DNA from 2 places in the Psychrobacillus sp. NPDC093200 genome. Region 2 is predicted to be linked to the other one. Evidence: predicted binding sites of a transcription regulator. Region 2 holds the regulator's gene; the other holds the start of a gene.
What was found. Region 2 encodes CtsR, which represses protease genes until heat stress. Its sites were predicted from a motif close to ATGGTCAATAAAGGTCAAACA; they were not measured.
Positions count from the first base shown of each region.

Region 1: ACQKNZ_RS05095 (ATP-dependent Clp protease ATP-binding subunit) is a predicted target of CtsR. The motif match lies at 3,652-3,672, and genes of this name have one in related genera.

Region 1 is NZ_JBNNVC010000001.1:1,046,146-1,056,995, forward strand. It holds gene ACQKNZ_RS05070 (DegV family protein) at 1-588, opposite strand, end outside; gene ACQKNZ_RS05075 (Cof-type HAD-IIB family hydrolase) at 617-1,426, opposite strand; gene ACQKNZ_RS05080 (prolyl oligopeptidase family serine peptidase) at 1,561-2,319, shown strand; gene ACQKNZ_RS05085 (metal-sulfur cluster assembly factor) at 2,369-2,677, shown strand; gene ACQKNZ_RS05090 (Crp/Fnr family transcriptional regulator) at 2,860-3,591, opposite strand; gene ACQKNZ_RS05095 (ATP-dependent Clp protease ATP-binding subunit) at 3,696-5,822, shown strand; gene ACQKNZ_RS05100 (DUF2929 family protein) at 5,877-6,065, opposite strand; gene ACQKNZ_RS05105 (beta-ketoacyl-ACP synthase III) at 6,232-7,167, shown strand; gene fabF (beta-ketoacyl-ACP synthase II) at 7,194-8,432, shown strand; gene ACQKNZ_RS05115 (ABC transporter ATP-binding protein) at 9,040-10,053, shown strand; gene ACQKNZ_RS05120 (ATP-binding cassette domain-containing protein) at 10,050-10,850, shown strand, end outside.
Region 2 is NZ_JBNNVC010000005.1:59,151-70,000, reverse strand. It holds gene ACQKNZ_RS17160 (hypothetical protein) at 107-907, shown strand; gene ACQKNZ_RS17155 (GntR family transcriptional regulator) at 900-1,268, shown strand; gene ACQKNZ_RS17150 (ATP-binding cassette domain-containing protein) at 1,265-1,993, shown strand; gene ACQKNZ_RS17145 (ABC transporter ATP-binding protein) at 2,093-3,016, shown strand; gene ACQKNZ_RS17140 (ABC transporter permease) at 2,994-3,893, shown strand; gene rsgA (ribosome small subunit-dependent GTPase A) at 4,275-5,282, shown strand; gene ACQKNZ_RS17130 (GNAT family N-acetyltransferase) at 5,294-5,752, shown strand; gene ACQKNZ_RS17125 (CtsR family transcriptional regulator) at 5,919-6,392, shown strand; gene ACQKNZ_RS17120 (UvrB/UvrC motif-containing protein) at 6,408-6,950, shown strand; gene ACQKNZ_RS17115 (protein arginine kinase) at 6,940-8,037, shown strand; gene ACQKNZ_RS17110 (ATP-dependent Clp protease ATP-binding subunit) at 8,034-10,484, shown strand; gene radA (DNA repair protein RadA) at 10,681-10,850, shown strand, end outside.

The sequences.
Region 1 (10,850 bases), on a different contig from region 2:
TTTGCCATCTTCTACATGAAGAATTGGTTTAATATTTAAAAGTCCACCAATAAAAGCACTTGCTTTCGATACTCGACCACCACGTGCCAAATAATCTAAGTCATCTACCGTAAACAAATGCTCCATATTCTTAGCATTTCTTCTAATTTTATCTTCTATAGATGCTAAATCAAGACCTTCTTCTTTTAATTTAACTGCTTCCTTCACAAGAAGACCATATCCAAGTGAAGCACATTTGGAGTCGATTATCGTTAGTTTTAAATCGGGATAGGTTTCTAATAGTTGTTCCTTCATCATGACAGCCGTAGAGTATGTGCCAGATAGTTCAGAAGAGAAAGCTATGTATAGTCCCTCATCGCCTGATTTAGCTAACTCCTCAAAAATTCGAAGGAAGTGCTCTGGAGAAGCCTGAGAGGTTTTAGGCTGTTCACCTCTACGAATAGCCGCATACACCTCTGTAGATTCTATATCATTAATATCTTCATATTCTTTATTACCAACATGAACACGAAGAGGTGCTAGTTCAACTTGGCTTAACTCAAAAAATGACTTAGGCAAATCACAAGCACTGTCAGCAAATAATTTCATTTTAACCCTCCTAAAAATTGTGAATTTGTTAATTCAATTTTAATCTTTCTTTTAAGAACTCTGCAATACCATCTTCATTATTTGTGGAAGTAATTTCATTGGCTATGTTTTGAAGCGGTGAAATCGCATTTCCCATAGCTACTCCAACTCCAGCATATTCAATCATTTCAAGATCGTTGTCTTCATCTCCGAATGCAATAATTCTATCCTTAGGGATATTCAAATATTTAGAAACATGGTCTAAGCCTACAGCTTTATTTAAGCCATGCCTAACAATTTCAATAACATCCCATGGCGCACCCCATCTTCGATGGTCAATAACCTCTGCATGTACATCCCGTAAATGCTTCCTTACCAGGTCTACAGAATTTTCGTCAGCATGTATGAGAAGACTAGTAGGATCAGCTTTAAGAAAAGTACGTAAATCTCCAGTTGTTATTTGTGGATTTCCTAGTGCAAAGGCAGATAACATTTGTTCATCATGATAATGTAAGTATACGTCATCTAGAACTTCAGCGAGCATATTTTTTATAGAATAGCTCTGAACAGCTTCTACAACTTCTTTTACTACGTTTAGGCTTATCGGTTTGTGTATCATATCCCATGAACGATTATTTGGGTGATGAACAAAGGCACCGTTAAAATTAACTATTGGTGTAGTCAAGCCAAGCTCTCTATAGTACATTTCACTAGATCGAAAAGGTCTGCCTGTTGCAATCATAACTTCATGACCTTCACTCTTAGCTTTTAATAATGTAGTTTTAGTGTTTTCCGATATTACTTTTTCGTCTGTTAACAAAGTACCATCTAAATCTAATACAATTAAGTGACGTTCCATGAGAAAATTCCCCCTCTATTCTATATAAAGTTTATCTTGTTCCAAAGACAACGTCAAAATGTAGAATGTTGCGATTTTGTAAAAAAAGATTTGCTTTGTTAAAATAGTAATAATACAAATGAGGGGTGACTTAAATGATTACTAATTTAGAAAATTGGGGAGAAATTCCTGTCTTACATATATTTAATGATAACTTTGATAAAAATGCACCAGTAGTTTTTTTCCTACATGGATTTGAAAGTGGAAAAGAACATAATCTTCATTATGCGTACCAGTTAGTTAGTAAAGGCTGTAGAGTGATTATGCCCGACGCTCATTTACATGGAGATCGCGATATGAAGTTAGACCAAGTAGAAATAAGCCTTAGATTTTGGGAAATAGTTTTAACTTCCATAGAAGAGCTTGGTAAACTAAAGCAGGAGCTAAGTACTCGTGGTTATGATAATGGACAAAAAATTGGGGTTGCTGGAACCTCTATGGGGGGCATAACTACTCTTGGGTGTTTAACTGCGTATCCTTGGATAGATACAGCAGCAATTATGATGGGTACTCCAGGATATGTAGAGTTAGCAAAAGCTCAAATTGAATTAATAGAAAAAAGAGGCTTTAAAGTTCCATTGAATGAAGAAGAAAAAAGAAAAATGTTTGAAACGCTGTCTGTATTTGATGCATCTAACCAACTAGAAAAGTTAGCAAACAAGCCGCTATTTTTCTGGCACGGTTCGAAGGACGAAGTAGTACCTTTTGCACCAACCTCGAAATTTGTTGATGATTTGATTGTAAAATACGGTGAGTCTCAGATTGAATTTATGAAGGAAAAAAATTCTGGCCATGCTGTTTCCAGAAAAGGTATGCTACGAGCTACAGAATGGCTAGCAAACTGTTTGGCATAAAAGCTACTTCTTTGTTATGATGAATGAAAGAAGTAAGGAGGTTATCAGTATGGATCAAGATATGAAAGATAGTATGATGTCTGCACTTGAGAATGTTATTGACCCAGAGCTGGGCGTTGATATTGTCAATTTAGGCTTAGTATATGATGTAGATTTAACAGATGAAGGACAGGCTACAGTTACGATGACGCTAACTTCTATTGGTTGCCCAATGGGACCGATGATTGTCGATCAAGTAAAAACTGCGCTTGGAGAATTACCAGAAGTAAAAGAAACCGAGGTTAACATTGTTTGGAATCCGCCATGGTCAAAAGACAATATGTCTCGTTACGCTAAAATTGCATTAGGTATTAGATAAAAAACATTCCGTCCATATGTGGGCGGAATGTTTTTTTATTTGCGGGATTAATACACAAACTGTTATTGAAGCATTAGGTGGCGAATTAGCGGGAGAGGGAGACACATAAAACATCACAAACGGAGCATAGTATCGCTTCCTCCGCGAAAATCATCCACCTAGAGTCAAATCAAAAAATAAAACTAATCTATTCTACAAACACATAGAGGACAGCTCTCGCATTGGTTTTCTCTTTTTAATAATTCTATATCGTGAATGGTAATAACTCCTTTTTGAAAAGAAACAATACCTTCATTCTTCAAATCATTTAGCATACGATTGACTACTTCTCTACTCATAGCACATAGATTAGCTATTTCCTGATTAGTTAGCTGAAAATTTATTTTAATACTATCATCAGGGAGTTTTTCCCCATAAGTATTAGCCAGACGTATTAAAGTTGAAAATAGTGCTCCTTTTTTTCCATGAAGCATTAAATCTCGAAATCTTGTCTGATTTTTTAAGTATACGAGTTGTATATATTTTGTCCATTCTACCATTAGCTCTGTAGAACTCACGAGAAAACTTTCAAATTTATTCTTAGGAAGCATCAATAGCTGAGTGGTCTCTAATGTATGGGCAGAAAAACTATGATGCGCATTATCTGCAAAAACACCAGATTCTCCTATACAGTTGTCTGGACCTACAATTCTCAGAGTCAGTAGTTTGCCGCCTTCTGTATCTTTATTTATAGCAATAGATCCGCTAATCACAAGATAAATCTCTTCTGCTAGCTCACCTTCAACATAAACGGAGCGATCTTTTTCCAATTTTATAATAGAGCCATATTGTTTAAATAATAAGCCTATATTCGGGGATACTAAACTATTATCCACCCCATCACCGCCTTTACTAATACCTTTAAATAATAGCATAATTTCATAAAAATTAAGCTAATTTCTTTACAAAATATGCTAATAAGCTATATAGTTATATTAGTCAATAAAGGTCAAACTTTTGTGAAACGGAGCTGTTAAATATGCAAATGAACCAACAAGATCAAAAAAGTCCTTTAGAAACGTACGGTCGTAATTTAGTAAACGCTGTAAAGGACGGAAAGATGGATCCAGTGATCGGTAGAGATCAGGAAATAAGAAATGTAATACGAATTTTATCAAGAAAAACAAAAAATAATCCTGTTCTCATCGGCGAGCCAGGAGTGGGGAAAACAGCTATAGTCGAAGGACTTGCCCAACGTATTGTAAAAAAAGACGTTCCTGAAGGATTAAAGGATAAAGAGATTTTTGAATTGGATATGAGCTCATTAATTGCAGGTGCAAAATATCGTGGTGAATTTGAGGAACGCCTTCAAGCGGTTTTAAAACAGATTAAAGAAAGTGAAGGTAAAATTATTTTATTTATTGATGAAATTCACACTATTGTTGGAGCGGGCAAAACGGATGGAGCAATGGACGCCGGGAATATGCTGAAGCCAATGCTTGCTCGAGGGGAGCTTCATTGTATTGGAGCTACTACTTTAGATGAATATCGTATGTATATTGAAAAAGATCCAGCATTAGAGCGTCGTTTTCAGCAAGTATTAGTGAGAGAACCTTCTGTGGAGGATACTGTTTCTATTCTGCGTGGATTAAAGGAAAGATTTGAATTACATCATGGTGTTCGCATTCATGACCGGGCAATCGTGGCGGCTTCACAGCTTTCAAACCGCTATATTACGGAACGCTTTCTACCAGACAAAGCGATTGACTTAATAGATGAAGCTTGTGCAATGATTCGAACAGAAATAGATTCTATGCCTCAGGAGCTGGACGAAGTAACGAGAAGAATGATGCAACTACAAATTGAAGAACAAGCTTTGATGAAGGAAAAGGATGCAGCAAGCAAAAAAAGATTAGAACAACTTCGTAATGAATTAGAGGAGTTAGAGAAATCTTCAGCTGATATGCGTCAAAAATGGGAAACAGAAAAGGAATCAATTCAAGTAGTCCAACAAAAGAGAGAAATGCTAGACCGTTACCGCCGAGAACTTGAGGAAGCTGAAAACAATTACGACTTAAATAAAGCTGCGGAGCTACGTCATGGAAAAATACCACCTTTAGAAAAAGAGTTGCAAGTTTATGAGGATGAAATAAATAGCGATTATGATTCACGCTTACTACGTGAAGAGGTGACCGCCGATGAAATAGCACATATTATTTCTAGGTGGACCGGGATACCTGTTACTAAGCTTGTTGAAGGAGAAAGAGAAAAACTACTTCGATTAAAAGAGACTTTAGGAGAACGTGTAGTTGGCCAGGAGCAAGCAGTTCAATTAGTGACAGAGGCTGTTTGGCGAGCACGAGCAGGCATAAAAGATCCTAACAAACCTATAGGCTCATTTCTATTTTTAGGACCGACAGGAGTAGGTAAAACAGAGCTAGCTAAATCTTTGGCAGCTAACCTGTTTGACTCTGAAGAGCATTTCATCCGAATAGACATGTCTGAATACATGGAAAAGCATAGCGTTTCCCGATTGGTTGGGGCACCTCCAGGATATATCGGATATGAGGAGGGCGGTCAGCTAACAGAGGCTGTTCGAAGAAACCCATACTCTGTTGTATTGTTGGACGAAATTGAGAAGGCTCATCCGGACGTAGCGAATATTTTATTGCAGCTAATGGATGACGGTCGAATTACGGATAGCCAAGGTCGCATTGTCAACTTTACAAATACTGTAGTGATTCTGACATCTAATATAGGCTCGCAATATTTATCTAACACAACTGGAGAAGTTTCAGAATCAGACGAGGAACTTGTCATGTCAGCACTTCGTGCACACTTCAAGCCAGAACTGTTAAATCGGATGGACGATATTATTATGTTCCATTCATTAACGACTCATCATTTTGAAATGATTGCAAAAAAGTATGTAAAACAATTGCAGGATCGTTTATTAGAACAGGAAGTTACTTTGAAAGTCGAGGAAAATGTCTATGCATGGATAGTTGAGGAAGGAACGGATGCAGCTTATGGTGCAAGACCATTAAGAAGATTTATACAACGACATCTTGAAACTGCTGTTGCGAAAATGCTAATTGGAGGAAATGTGGTTCCTGGTAGTAACATTGTGGCAGTAGTGGAAGATGGTCAGCTAGTAGTTAAATAAACAGTCACTATACTATATCCAATAAAAAAACTCCCTATCAAAAGGGAGTTTTTTTTAATGGTGTTCAGCAGCTACAGGCTCGTCCGGAATAACTTTAGTAATTAGGATAATTATGATGGCTGCTGGAATAGTCATATATAAACCATGATAAAAGTTAAAATCAACGCCATTAACAGAGCTTACTACATAATTTAACATGGTAACCAAGATAAATGACCAGATAACTGTCATAATATAATGCATAAAATTTTCACCTCAAAAATGAATTTATCTATAAGTATCATAACACATGGCGGTTCTATACAAAAGAATTATTCTTACAATCGAACAACTATGTTGAAAAATGTTCATATATTCGTTATTATTAATACCAGGTACTAATAATAGATTATAAGAAAAGAGGAATTCCATGAATGCAGGAATTATAGGGTTAGGAACTTATGCACCTGAGAAAATCTTAACGAATGAAGATCTTGAAAAAAGAATGGATACTTCAGATGAATGGATCAAAACAATGACTGGTATAGAGGAGCGAAGAATAGCTGCTCCAGAAGAAGAAAGTTCACATATGGCTGTAAAGGCTGCTCAAGAAGCAATAGAGGATGCAGGGATTTCTCCAGAACAAATAGGGCTTATTTTGGTAGCGACAGTTACTCCAGATCGTCCTTTTCCTAGTGTAGCTACAATGATTCAGGAGCAATTAGGAGCAACGAATGCTGCTGCAATGGATATATCTGCAGCATGTGCAGGATTTATGTATGGGATAGTTACAGCCAAGCAATTTATAGAGTCCAAAACTTATTCTCATATTTTAGTAGTGGGAGTAGAGAAACTTTCTAAAATTACAAACTGGGAAGACCGCAACACTGCAGTACTTTTTGGAGACGGGGCTGGTGCTGTAGTAATTGGAGAAGTATCTGAAGGCAGAGGTATTTTATCATTTGAGCTTGGAGCGAATGGTAGTGGAGGTAAATATTTATTGCAGGATGGACCTTACATTACAATGAATGGTAGAGAGGTATTTAAATTCGCAGTACGACAAATGGGTGAGTCTGCACTTAATGTTATAGAGAAGGCTGGCCTTCAAAAGGGAGACATAGATTTGTTAATCCCACATCAAGCGAATATTCGTATTATGGAAGCATCGAGAGAAAGACTAGAATTACCAAAAGAGAAAATGGCTAAAACTATTCATAAATATGGTAATACTTCATCGTCCTCTATACCATTGGCTTTAAAAGAAGAAGTAAAAAGTGGAAAAGTAAAAGATGATGATGTTATCGTGATGGTAGGTTTTGGTGGCGGTTTAACTTGGGGAGCAATAGCTCTAAAATGGGGAAAATAAACTAAAATTCGAGGGGACGAAAATATATGAAAAAACGCAGGGTTGTAGTAACAGGACTTGGAGCTGTTACACCGCTAGGTAATGATGTGGAAACTACTTGGGCTGGCATTAAAGCAGGTAAATCAGGGGTTGGAATGCTGACAAGACTTGACGCATCATTGTTTCCAGCAAAGGTTGCTGCAGAAGTAAAAGACTTTGATATAGAAAAGTACATTGAAAAGAAAGATGCACGTAAAATGGATCGCTTTACTCATTACGCTTTAGCTGCTTCGATTATGGCAGTGGAGGATGCGAATTTGACTATTACCGAGGAGCTCGGTCTACGAACAGGAGTATGGATTGGTTCAGGTATCGGTGGAATGGAGACATACGAAAATCAGTTCCGAGTATTTTTAGAAAAAGGAACTAGACGAGTTAGCCCGTTCTTTGTACCAATGATGATTCCAGATATGGCTGCTGGTCAGGTATCTATTCACTTTGGAGCGAAGGCTATTAACTCATGTACAGTAACAGCCTGTGCATCAGGTACTAACTCTATCGGTGATGCTTTTAAAGTAATCGAGCGAGGCGACGCGGATGTCATGATTACTGGGGGAGCAGAGTCCCCTATTACTCATATGTCGGTAGCTGGCTTCTGTTCTAATACTGCACTTTCTTTAAATACAGACCCTCAAACTGCATCTAAACCATTTGATGCTAATAGAGATGGATTTGTCATTGGCGAAGGTGCAGGAATAATAATACTCGAGGAGTATGAACATGCAGTAGCTCGTGGAGCAAAAATATATGCAGAAATTATTGGTTATGGATCTACTGGAGATGCGCATCATATAACTGCTCCAGCCCCAGAAGGAGAAGGAGCAGCTAGAGCAATGAAGCAAGCTTTAGATGACGCGGGAGTTTCTCCTGAACAAATTAATTATATTAATGCACATGGAACAAGCACACCTTACAATGATCAGTTTGAAACAATGGCAGTAAAAACAGTTTTTGGTGAACATGCATATAACTTGGCAATGAGTTCAACAAAGTCCATGACAGGTCACTTGTTAGGAGCTGCAGGAGGAGTAGAAGCTATTTTCAGCGTACTGGCTCTTCACGAAGGCATCTTGCCACCTACAACTAATCTAGAAACACCAGATCCTTTGTGTGATTTGGATTATGTACCAAACGTTGCAAGAAAAGAAGATATTGACTACGCATTGAGCAATTCCTTAGGGTTTGGCGGTCATAATGCTAGTATATTATTTAAAAAAATGAAATAAGTAAAGAAATGCATGTTACCTAATCAAGGGTTTCATAGTATAGACAAAAGGATTGGAAATCAATTGGATTTCCAATCCTTTTATTTTGGTTCGTTTTAATCTCTTGGATGGTCCACGCATTAAACGTATGCCGAAGACAAATTGAAAAAATGTTATCGTAATTCCTACAGTACCTTCCATTAAACAACATTATGCGATTGGATTGGAATTCTTGAAGATTCCTGCAGAAATATGTCGAAGACAATTTCCAATTTCTTCAGATGGTTTAATGTTTGAATCCTTGTTTATAAACAAGGATTTTTTTAGTTTAATGGAATAAATAGTAATAAATTGATGATAATGATTTAAAAATGATATTAATTTAAAAAATAAAAATACATATTTTCCAAAAATTATATATATTAAATCCTTATCACTTCTAAATTTTTAATAAAATCTATTTGTTTTTAATATACTAGATTAAATAATTATATAAAAAATATTATTGCACTCGTAATCATACTGTAATAGACTTTACAAATAAAGAATCAAATAAACAGAAAAGTTCAAAAAGTCAAATAAATGAAATGAGAAATAAAATAGTATTGATTGTGAAAGGAGAATTACTTTGAACAATTCAAAACAGCTATTAACCATTAACGATTTACATACAGGATTTAGAATCAAAGATACATATTATGATGCCGTTGATGGAGTTTCAATTTCTTTAAAGAAAAATGAAATCCTTGCGATAGTGGGGGAATCAGGTTGTGGTAAATCTACTTTAGCTACATCCATTGTTGGGCTACATGATCACAACAAAACTAGAGTTGAGGGAGAAATTATATATAACGGTGTCAACTTAGCCAAACTGAATGATGAAAAGTTTAATGCTGTACGAGGGGAAGAAATAGGGATGATCTTTCAAGATCCTTTATCAGCACTCAATCCTTTAATGAGGGTTGGCGAACAAATTGAAGAGAGTCTAGTCTACCACACGAAGCTAAGTAAAGCGCAAAGAAGTGCAAGAGTAATAGAATTACTAAATCAGGTGGGAATAACTAATCCTCAAAGAACAGTAAAACAATTTCCACACCAGCTTTCTGGAGGGATGAGACAAAGGGTAATCATAGCAATAGCAATTGCATGTAAACCTAAGGTAATCATAGCCGATGAGCCAACAACCGCTTTAGATGTGACAATTCAAGCGCAAATTCTCGATTTACTTATGGATCTTCAAAGGGAGACAGGGGCAGGAATAATTCTTATTACTCATGACTTAGGAGTTGTTGCAGAAGTTGCTGATAGAGTGGCCGTTATGTATGCGGGGCAAATAATCGAGGAAGCACCAGTAGCGGAACTATTTTCAAATCCCTTACATCCTTATACTCGTTCATTATTTAATTCAATTCCACAAATAAATAGTGAGACTGAAAAACTGGAAGTGATTAAAGGCATGGTACCTACTCTCATGAACCTTCCTAGAGAAGGATGTAGATTTTCAGGACGCATACCTTGGATCTCAGAAAATGCTCATGAAAAGCAACCAGCCCTTCATGAGGTTTCCCCAGGACACTTGGTAAGATGTACTTGTTGGCAACACTTCCATTTTGAAGGTGAAGAGGGAGGCTATGCTCAATGAGCTTTATGCAAATTAATGACCTTCATGTACATTATCCAATACGAGGAGGATTTTTCAACACAATTATAGATCGAGTACATGCTGTCGATGGGATAAATATGGAGATTGAAAAAGGAAAAACATATGGCCTTGTAGGAGAATCAGGGTGTGGAAAATCCACTACTGGTAAGTCGATAATAGGTCTTGAGAAAATAACTTCAGGAAGTATTATTTATGAGGGAAAAGATGTAACAAATAAACAACGAAATAAATCTTCTTCTTACAACCGTGATATTCAAATGATATTTCAAGATGTTCACTCTAGTTTGAATCCTCGAAAAAGAGTAAGGGATATTATTGCGGAACCAATTCGTAATTTCTTAAATCTAACTCCAGAAGAAGAGAATAGAAGGATCAATGAATTGCTGGCAATTGTAGGAATGAGTGAAGATGCAAAGCTTAAATATCCTCATGAATTCTCAGGAGGACAAAAGCAAAGAATAGGGATTGCTCGAGCAATTGCATGTGATCCAAAGCTAATTATTTGTGATGAGCCTGTTTCAGCTCTTGACCTATCCGTGCAGGCCCAAGTCTTAAATTTTTTAAAGGAAATTCAGCAAGAATATGGCTTAAGTTACCTTTTTATATCGCATGACCTTGGGGTTGTTAAACATATGTGTGACCATATTTCCATCATGTATAAAGGAAGATTTGTTGAATCAGGTACACGAAATGATATTTATACTAATCCACAGCATATATATACTAAACGCTTGTTGTCATCAATTCCTGATATCAATCCTATAGGAAGAGAAGAT
Region 2 (10,850 bases):
TTCATACGCTATTCCCATGAAAGGAATTAAATTGAAAATTTGTTTGACTCTATGTTAAATCCTAGTGTATTATGTAACTAATACACTAGGATGGTGAGGATGAAATATGAGTCAATGGAAAGGCTTGATTTGGAAAGAATGGATGGCGTATAAATCCTTGCTTTTAATTGGATTACTTATTAATGTACTGGTAGTACTAATGGGCCCATATTTGTTAAAGGTAATCTTCGGAATAGATTTTAGTTTAGGGAATGTACTGCTTGTTTTATCATCGATTTGGGTTTTGGGGCACATTATAGGAATGCCTATTTTATTCTTTGCAAGCTTAGAAAAGGATATGAAACGTTCGGACATGTGGTTTCATTCAAATGCATCTATGTATAAGCTGCTTGGGGCAAAGCTATTTGCATTTTTTGTATTCACCTTTATATCACTTTTAGTTGTCATAATAACTGCAATGATTGGTTATTGGCTTTTCCAACCCTTAGAGGATATTAGTATGGTATGGATTATGAAATTAGAGGTATATTTTTTATTTACTTCAGCTTTTGCAGCACTTACTTTTACTATCGGAATCTTGGTTACTTGGGTGCTTGGCCGACTTTTAAGGCCAATCAATAAAGCGTTATCTAATATAGTATCTATCGTCTTCTTTTTCTTTGCATTCCATAACTACGCAAAATTTACAGAAAGTAAGCTATATGAAACACTAACTAGCTATTGGAAAGTAAACCTGCCTGAGATGAATGTAGGAGAAATTAGCTCCAAAGATTTTTATATGTTTTTAGAGGTTACGGATCACTTTTACGTAGGACAAATTATATTGGAATTTGTTGTTTTTACATGCTTATTTATAATCTCAACATTTGTTTTACAAAGGAAAGTGAGAGGATACACCTATGATTGATTTTCTTCCGGATAAGCCCATCTATCAACAAATCATGGAGAAAATTTTTGGGGATTTATTAAAGGGAAACGTGAAGCCTGGAGATCGTTTACCTTCGGTAAGAGAATATGCACTAGAATTCGGTGTTAATGCCAATACAATGCAACGTGTCTATAAGGAGCTGGAGTTGTTGCACCTAACAGAGACCAAACGAGGGCAGGGGACGTTCGTGACTGAGGATATGCAAAGATTAGAAGAGCTAAGAGAAGAAATGAAGCAGACGCTAGTAACTACATTTCTTCATCAAATGGAGTCATTTGGATTTACAGAAGAGGAGATTATTGTCCAATTATCCTCCCGTAAAAGAGGTGAGTTGAATTGATTGATATAAAAGGGTTAACTAAGAGGTATGGAGGCAAAATAGCGGTAAATGATGTAACAATTTCTTTTGCAAAAGGTAAAATAATTGGTTTAGTCGGTGAAAATGGAAGTGGGAAATCTACACTTTTAAAGCTGATGGCAGGGGTATTGCTTACTAAAAGTGGGTCCATTCAAATTGATGGAGAGCCTGTGTCATATCTCGTAGCTAAAAAAATAGCATATTTACCAGACGCGGATGACGTTTTTCCATATTTCACAGTGAAACAGCTATTTCGATTCTATGATTCTCAGTTCGATGATTTTAGTTATGATAAGGCTTGTATCGTAGCAGATTTTTTACAGCTAGATTTACATGCCCCTTTAAAAAAATTATCAAAGGGAAATCGAGGGCGAGCAAAAATTGCCGCTACACTAGGGAGAGAGGTAGATTATTATCTGCTAGATGAGCCTCTTTCTGGCTTAGACCCAATGGTAAGACAGTCTATTATAAGAGGGTTTATACAGTTTATAGATATAGAGACACAGTCTATAATTTTATCTACTCACGAGCTGAAGGATATGGAACCAATTTTAGATGAAATTGTCGTGATGCGTGAGGGCTCGGTTATTGCTCATGAGTTGGTCGAAGATATAAGAGAATCACAAAGAAAAGATATTACGTCTTGGATGACCAACTTATTCCAAGAACAAAGAGAGAACGAGTTAGAAGCAGCAAAGTCGTATTAAATTTCCAAGAAAAATATAAATGGAATTTTATAGAACTTATTTAGTTTATAGACGTATACCTTAATAAGAACAAAATTATTGATAAGGAAGGTGAATTAAATGGAGAGAAAACCAATAGTAAGACTACAAAATCTTACTAAAGTAATCGGGAAAAAGAAAATTATTGATGATCTTACATTAGATTTATATCCTGGACAAATAACAGGATTTTTAGGGCCGAATGGAGCTGGGAAAACAACCACTATTCGAATGATGACAGGTCTTATGGAGCCGACATCAGGAGAGGTATTTATAGAGGGGAAGCCTATTTCAGAGAATTTTGAGGAGTCCATGAGCAAGGTCGGGGTGATTGTAGAAAACCCTGAAATGTATAAATATATGAGTGGGTATAAGAATTTAGTTCATTTTGCACGAATGAATAAGAATATAACCAAGGAACGCATTGACGAAGTGATTGCTCAGGTAGGACTTCAAAAGCGTATTAACGAAAAGGTATCTACTTATTCTCTAGGAATGAGACAGCGTCTAGGTTTAGCGCAGGCTATCTTACATAAGCCTAAATTTCTCATTTTAGATGAGCCTACCAATGGACTAGATCCAGCAGGTATTCGTGAATTTCGTATGTATTTAAGAAAAATAGCAGTAGAGCAAGGTGTGTCTATCTTTGTTTCAAGTCATCTGCTCGCTGAGATAGAGTTAATGTGCGATAGAATTGCAGTGATTCAAAATGGGAAGCTCTTATCTATTAAAGAGGTAAATGAACAGCAAAAATCTCATTATTACATTGAAGCATCAAATCAAGAAAAGGTAGTAGATTTCTTTAATTATAAGGAAATCACCTTTGAGTCTTTAGGAACTGGCTATGTAATCCCTCTAAACAAAGAAGAAGTTCCTGCTTTTGTTGCAGAAATGATTACAAATGATTTACAAATCTATTCCGTAACACCACATAGAAAAACATTAGAAGATCAATTCTTAGAAATTACAGGAGGTGGGCAAATTGCTGAATCTCGTACGAAATGAGTGGTTAAAGCTTTGGACTAAAAAATCAACATGGGTAATGACTATATTGCTCGTGTTGTTAATGCTTGCTTCGGCTGGTCTTGTAAAATGGGTCTATTCAATAGATATTTCACAGAGTAGTGAAGGAGAAACTATTACTGTAGAAGAGATGACTGCCATTTCTGAGGGTCCTGAACTAACTAAATATAGAACTGATAATAATTTGTCTCCTATCGTCGATGATAGTGCACAAGGGTTTATCAGCGGTCTTCCAAATATGATGTCCGTTGTCACATTATTTACGGTAGTAGTGGCTGGTGGAATAGTAGCTTCTGAATTTTCCCAAGGAACAATTAAAATGTTACTAACGAGACCAATGAAGCGATGGAAAATTCTAACGTCTAAACTAATCACAGTTGGTCTGTTTGCAATTATGATGTCGATAGTTCTTCTTGTTTCGGGAATAATCTTTGGATACATTTTCTTTGATAATATTCCAGGTACGCAGTTAGAGCTAGTCGATGGCAAGGTAGTGGAGGTTTCGTACTGGGGCAGATTATTGCTTTTAACTGCTCTGTCTTTAGTAAATGTATTTGTAATTGGATCCTTAGCTTTTATGATTGGCTCAGTGTTCCGCTCTAGCTCATTAGCAATTGGAATATCTATTTTCCTAATGTTTGCAGGAGTACAAGTAACTCAAATTCTTGCAATGCTGGACTTTGAATTTCCGAAATACATTATATTTGCCAATACAAATTTAAGTCAATTTATCGGAACAAATACACCGCTAATAGAAAGCATGACCTTAAGTTTTTCTATTATAATAATTGTCGTGTATCTGTTAATATTCCTAGTAACAAGCTACTGGTCATTTACAAAACGTGATGTAACGGCGTAATTGCCTATTGCATATTTCAAAAACTTGTAGTATTCTGAATTTAACTTAAGGAAAGGAGTGAGGCATTATGGCTATTGTATATAACACAAAACGAATCAGTAAGTTCATGATGTCCCACTCTGTAATTTTCTAAATGTAGGCTGAATAGGTATTGGTTTGATTGTAAACAGACAATCGAGCTTATTTCTCCATACTTTTTGAAATTTCTTTACTAATGATCGGGAAACCATGATTGCTGATTCGTGCAATCATGGTTTTTTTGTTGCCCAGTATTTCGCCGAATAAAAAATGGCGATTAAAATATTTTTAGGGAAAATTAGGAGGAAATTTAAATTGAATTTAATCGAAAAGTATGGATGGAATAGTAAATGGGAAGAAAAGATGACGAGCAAAGGATTAGTAGGCCGAGTTTTACTCGAGCATAAACATTTATATCGAGTAGTCACAAATGATGGAGAGTGGCTATGCTCCCTTTCAGGTAAGTTTAAATTTGACAACAATCGAGAAGCTTTTCCGGCAGTAGGAGATTGGGTTGTTTTAGAGCAAATGCCAGGAGAAGAGAAAGGGATTATTCAACAGGTTTTACCGAGACAATCGCAATTCTCAAGAAAAGTGGCTGGTACAACTATGGAAATTCAATTGGTTGCAGTGAATGTAGATTATGTGTTTTTAGTGATGTCACTCAACCAAGACTTCAATGTTAGAAGGTTAGAGCGTTACTTACTCGCAGCTTGGGATTCGGGGGCGACACCAGTAGTTGTTCTAACGAAAAAAGATGCTTGTGAGCAATTGGATTATTATATCAATGAAGTCGAATCTATTGCATTTGGCGTCGAAATCTTTGCTGTTTCTAGTGTTACAGGAGAAGGAATAGAAGACTTGGCCGCTCTTCTTGGCGAAGGGAAGACAGGTGCATTACTTGGCTCTTCAGGTGTAGGTAAATCCTCCTTGATAAATGCTCTATCAGGAGAAGAAGTGATGGCGGTTAGTGACATTCGAGAGGATGATAGTAAGGGGCGTCACACAACAACTCATAGAGAGCTTTCTTTGTTACCTGGAGGAGGGCTATTGATAGATACACCAGGGATGAGAGAATTTCAGCTATGGGATTCAAGCGAGGGGATTAGCAACAGCTTCCAAGATATAGAAGAGCTTGCAATGCAGTGTCGATTTAGAGACTGTCAGCATAAAAAAGAGCCTGGCTGTACGATTCAGGAGGCTATTCGTTCTGGTGTGCTAAAAGAGGATCGTTATAGGAGCTATGTAAAATTATTACGTGAACTAGCCCATATGGAACGTAAAAACGACTTGGCTGCACAAAAAACAGAGCGAGATAAATGGAAGCAATTATCTAAAGCCCAAAAAAACAATAAAAAAAGAAAAGTTTAAAGAGGTACTCAATGATTTTATTACTTGATCATCACAATCAATCTGTAGCAGAAGAAATGCTTGAAGTACAGCTTCCGGCTTATCGAAAGGAAGCGGAGATTATCGGTTTTGATGGCATTCCGCAGCTTAAGGAAACTACAGAGGATATTAAAGCTTCTAAAGAAATTTATATAGGAAAGTATGAAAAGGAACAACTGCTTGGTTTTATTTCATATGAAATTAATGGAGATGAAATGGATATCTGTAGGCTAATTGTCCACCCTAATCATTTCAGGAAGGGAATAGCTACTGAGCTGTTAAAATACGTATTGGACCTCGCTCCTGATAGTGTAAGTGTTATAGTAACTACTGGTGCAAAAAATAAACCGGCGCTTACTTTGTACGAAAGACACAACTTTTCCAAAATAAAGGACATTGAAGTAGAGCCTAATTTTTTTATTACACAACTCAAATACAATTCACAAATATAAGAATATAAGTTTCCATTTTGATACAACCTAAAACTACTGACAATAAATGTTGGTAGTTTTTTTGTTGTTTTTATGTTAGGCATATCAATTGCACATACAAAAATTTCGCTATATAATATAGTCAAATATAGTCAAAGTCAGTTTTAATGAGAAGAGGTGAGAGAAGATGAGAAATATATCTGACATTATTGAAGGTTATTTGAAGTCAATTATCGAAGAAGAAAGTAGAGGGCAGATTGAAATAAAGAGAAGTGAAATCGCTGAAAAATTTCACTGTGTCCCCTCGCAAATAAATTATGTTATAAACACTCGATTTACACAGGACCGTGGTTATTTGGTGGAAAGTAAGCGAGGTGGTGGTGGGTATATTCGAATCCTCCGCGTTCGGGCCCATACAAAAGCTGAATTGATTGAGCATATAATACAAAGTCTGGAAGCCGGGGCGTCTGAGTCCGCGACAGAAGATATTGTATTTAGATTATTGGATGAAGAAGTGATAACTAAGCGAGAAGCAAAAATTATTTTAGCAGCCTTAGCCAGAACGACTTTAGCCATCCCACTGCCTGCAAGAGACGATCTAAGAGCACGAATACTTTGTGCGATGCTATTAACGTTAAAATATGAAAAAAGTGAAAAATGAACGGGGTGTTGAAAAGTGATTTGTGAAAATTGTAAGCAAAGACCGGCCAAAGTGACGGTTACACAGGTGCATAACGGAGAACACTTTGAACGACATTATTGTGAGGTTTGTGCAAATAGCCTACACCCGTTTTATGTTGAATATAAACAAGACCCATTATCTCTCCATCAGCTTCTATCTAATTGGTTTAACCACGCGGATCAGCAGATGGTTCAACAAAAACAACAGAAAACACTTGAATGTAATGAATGTGGCTGGTCTATTGAGAGGTTCTTAGAGGAAGGTAAGTTTGGATGCGCTTCTTGTTATGAAAGCTTTCGTCCTCATTTACCCCAAGTTTTAAAACGTCTGCATAATGGCAATACGACACATATTGGAAAAGCACCAGGGGTACTTGGTGAAAAAATAGCTTTAAAGAAAAGAATTGAAGCAATACGTACACAAATGAAGGATGCTGTCGAGCATGAACAATTTGAGGATGCCGCTAAGCTGAGAGATGAAGTAAAAGAACTAGAAAAACAGCTTGTCGAAGGAGGTGGCGACCACTATGTCGGTTGATAACTTTTTAGATAATTCCAGATCTAGTTGGATGGAAGGGGAAGGAGAGCATTCTGACATTGTGATGAGCACAAGGATCCGATTGGCTAGAAATCTGAATGGATTTCGCTTCCCTCTTGCATTTACAGAGGACGAAGCGCATAAAATTGACCAATCTGTTTCAGCCACTTTGTTGGATGCTGCTGATGAAGCATTGCAAATGAAATTTTCCTCCATTCAGATAAAAGATGTATCTGAGCTCGGACGCCAAGTGTTAGTAGAAAAGCATTTGATCAGTCCCAAATTGGCAAATTCTCCGAATACAGGCTCCGTCCTTTTATCGGAGGATGAATCTGTTAGTCTCATGGTAAATGAAGAGGACCATATTAGGATTCAGTGCCTTTTTCCAGGCCTCCAAATTGAAGAGGCTTATAAACGGGCAGATAATATAGATAGCTTATTGGAAAAAGAATTACCTTACGCATTCGATGAACAGTTTGGATATTTAACAAGTTGCCCTACTAATACGGGCACTGGACTTAGGGCATCAGTTATGATGCATTTACCTGCATTAACGAAAACAAAACAAATGAATCGAATAGTAACCATTATTTCTCGACTTGGAATGGTAGTAAGAGGGATATATGGAGAGGGTAGTGAAGCGCTCGGCAATGTTTATCAGGTATCAAATCAAACGACACTTGGTAAGACTGAGGAGGATATACTTGCTGATCTTCAAAGCATTACGGAACAAATTATTCAAAAAGAAAGAGAAGCACGAGATGCACTATTAAAGCATTCTCCCAATACACTAGAGGATCGTCTTTATCGTTCGTTAGGAACCTTATCCTATGCTCGTCTTATGACAACGGAGGAGGCAGCAAGATGCCTATCCGATGTACGCTTAGGGATAGATATTGGACTTATTCAAGATGTGGATATGTCTATCTTAAATGAATGTATGGTTTTTATGCAGCCAGGATTTTTACAAAAGTATGCTGGTACAACTTTAAATGCTTCGGAGCGTGATATGTTTCGAGCTAAGCTGTTAAGGGAACGTTTGCAAAAAGGAGAAAAAGAGAAAACAAAAGGAGAGGAACCTGCATGATGTTTAATCGATTTACGCAAAGATCGCAAAAAGTTTTACAATTAGCTCAAGAAGAGGCTATTCGCTTAAAGCACGAATCTATAGGAACAGAACATATATTACTTGGACTTATTCGAGAGGGCAGTGGTATTGCGGCAAAAGCTTTAGAAGCAATTGAAGTAGATCCAAAAGTAATAGAAGCAGGTATTGAGGAGCTAGTTGGAACTGGGGCAGAGGAAGTCGGCCCTATTGTTCACTATACGCCTCGCGCTAAGAAAGTGATTGAACTTTCAGTGGATGAGTCTAGAAAGCTTGGTCATTCTTATATTGGAACAGAGCATTTACTTCTCGCGTTAATCCGTGAAGGAGAAGGTGTAGCTGCAAGAGTGTTAAACAATGCAGGTGTAAGCTTAAACAAAGCGCGCCAGCAGGTACTTCAATTATTAGGAAGCTCCGATCAATCTCATAGTAATAGCAATTCCAATGGGGTCGCTCCAGCTAGCACGCCTACGTTAGACGGGTTAGCAAGGGATTTAACTCAAATTGCAAGAGAAGGTACGCTAGATCCAGTCATCGGCCGTAGCAAGGAAATTACACGCGTTATAGAAATTTTGGCTCGTCGTACGAAAAACAATCCAGTTCTTATAGGAGAACCAGGTGTTGGTAAAACTGCAATTGCAGAAGGTCTTGCTCAACAAATTGTACAAAATGAGGTACCGGAAATATTAAGAGATAAACGTGTTATGACTTTAGACATGGGTACGGTTGTTGCTGGTACTAAATATCGTGGAGAATTCGAAGACCGCTTGAAAAAAGTAATGGATGAAATTCGCCAAGCAGGGAATGTCATTCTATTCATCGACGAACTTCATACATTAATTGGTGCTGGTGGAGCAGAAGGTGCGATCGATGCCTCTAATATTTTGAAGCCTGCTCTAGCTCGTGGAGAGATTCAATGTATCGGTGCAACTACTTTAGATGAGTATCGCAAATATATTGAAAAAGATGCTGCACTGGAACGTCGCTTCCAGCCGATTCAAGTTGACGAGCCTTCTGCTGAAGAAGCGATACAAATTATCTATGGATTACGTGACCGCTATGAAGCGCATCACCGAGTGAAAATTACAGATGAGGCAGTAGAAGCAGCTGTTAAAATGTCAGACCGTTACATTTCAGACCGTTTCTTGCCTGATAAAGCGATAGACTTAATCGATGAGGCTGGTTCTAAGGTACGACTTCGTTCCTATACAACTCCTCCTAATTTAAAAGAATTAGAAGCTAAGTTAGAAGCTGTTCGTTCTGAGAAAAATGCAGCTGTTCAAAGCCAGGAATTTGAAAAAGCAGCATCTTTCCGTGATAAAGAACAGAAGATAAAAGATAAATTAGAAACAATGAAAAACACTTGGAAAGAAAAACAAGGCAAAGAAGAATCAGAAGTTACTGTAGAGGATATTGCCTCTGTTGTCTCTATGTGGACGGGAATCCCTGTTTCCAAGCTTGCTCAAACAGAATCTGAGAAATTATTAAAACTAGAAGACAAATTACATGAACGAGTTATAGGTCAAAAAGAAGCTGTAGATGCTATTTCTCGTGCTATCCGTCGTGCTCGCGCAGGGCTAAAAGATCCTAAGCGTCCAATCGGTTCGTTTATCTTCTTAGGTCCTACAGGAGTAGGTAAAACAGAACTAGCTCGCGCATTGGCAGAGGTAATGTTCGGGGACGAGGATGCAATGATTCGAGTAGACATGTCTGAGTACATGGAAAAACACTCTACTTCTCGTTTAGTAGGTTCACCTCCTGGATATGTAGGTTTCGATGATGGTGGTCAATTAACGGAAAAAGTTCGTCGCAAGCCGTATTCGGTTATTCTTTTAGATGAAATCGAAAAAGCACATCCAGATGTCTTCAACATCCTTCTACAAGTATTAGAAGATGGTCGTTTAACAGATTCTAAAGGACGTACGGTGGACTTCCGTAATACAGTAGTAATTATGACGTCAAATGTTGGAGCTGACGCACTTAAATACAATAAGCATGTAGGATTTAATCTACAAGAGGCTGGAAAAACGGATTACAAAGATATGAAAGGTAAAATGCTTGAAGAATTGAAAAAAGCATTCCGCCCAGAATTCTTAAACCGTTTGGATGAAATGATTGTGTTCCACTCATTAGAAAAAGAACACTTAAAACAAATAGTGACATTAATGACAGAACAGCTAGCGAAGCGTCTAAAAGAACAAGGAATAGAGCTAGTGCTTACGGAAGCTGCCCAAGACAAAATTACTACCGAAGGTTACGATCCAACATACGGAGCACGTCCGTTGCGCCGTGCATTACAAAAACATGTGGAGGATCGCCTTTCAGAGGAATTGTTGAAAGGGGAAGTTTTAACGGGTCAGCGTGTAGTATTTGATGTAGAAAATGACGAATTTGTTGTTCGTACAACAGAACCTGTCACAGAAAGTTAATAATATAGGCATTCCGAGATTACCGGAATGCCTTTTTTACAGGTTAAGAAAGTTTATGATTTTTGTGTAAAGTATTTGTCTAGCTCCAGCACCTAGCCACTAGAGGTCAAATGGAAAAAAGCTGCTCATCCGCTTTTCTCCATTTTGTTGTCGTGGCAGACATAGGCGCTTGTGCTTTTCTTAATAGGAGGTTCATATGGCTAAAAAGAAAACAAAATTTATGTGTAACTCTTGCGGCTACGAGGCTGCCAAATGGATGGGTAGATGTCCGGGGTGTGGAGAATGGAACACTATGGTGGAAGAGGTAGAGGTAGTCTCTAAGGGACCTAGACATTCCTTTCAGCATTCGTCTGGAGTCACTCAAAA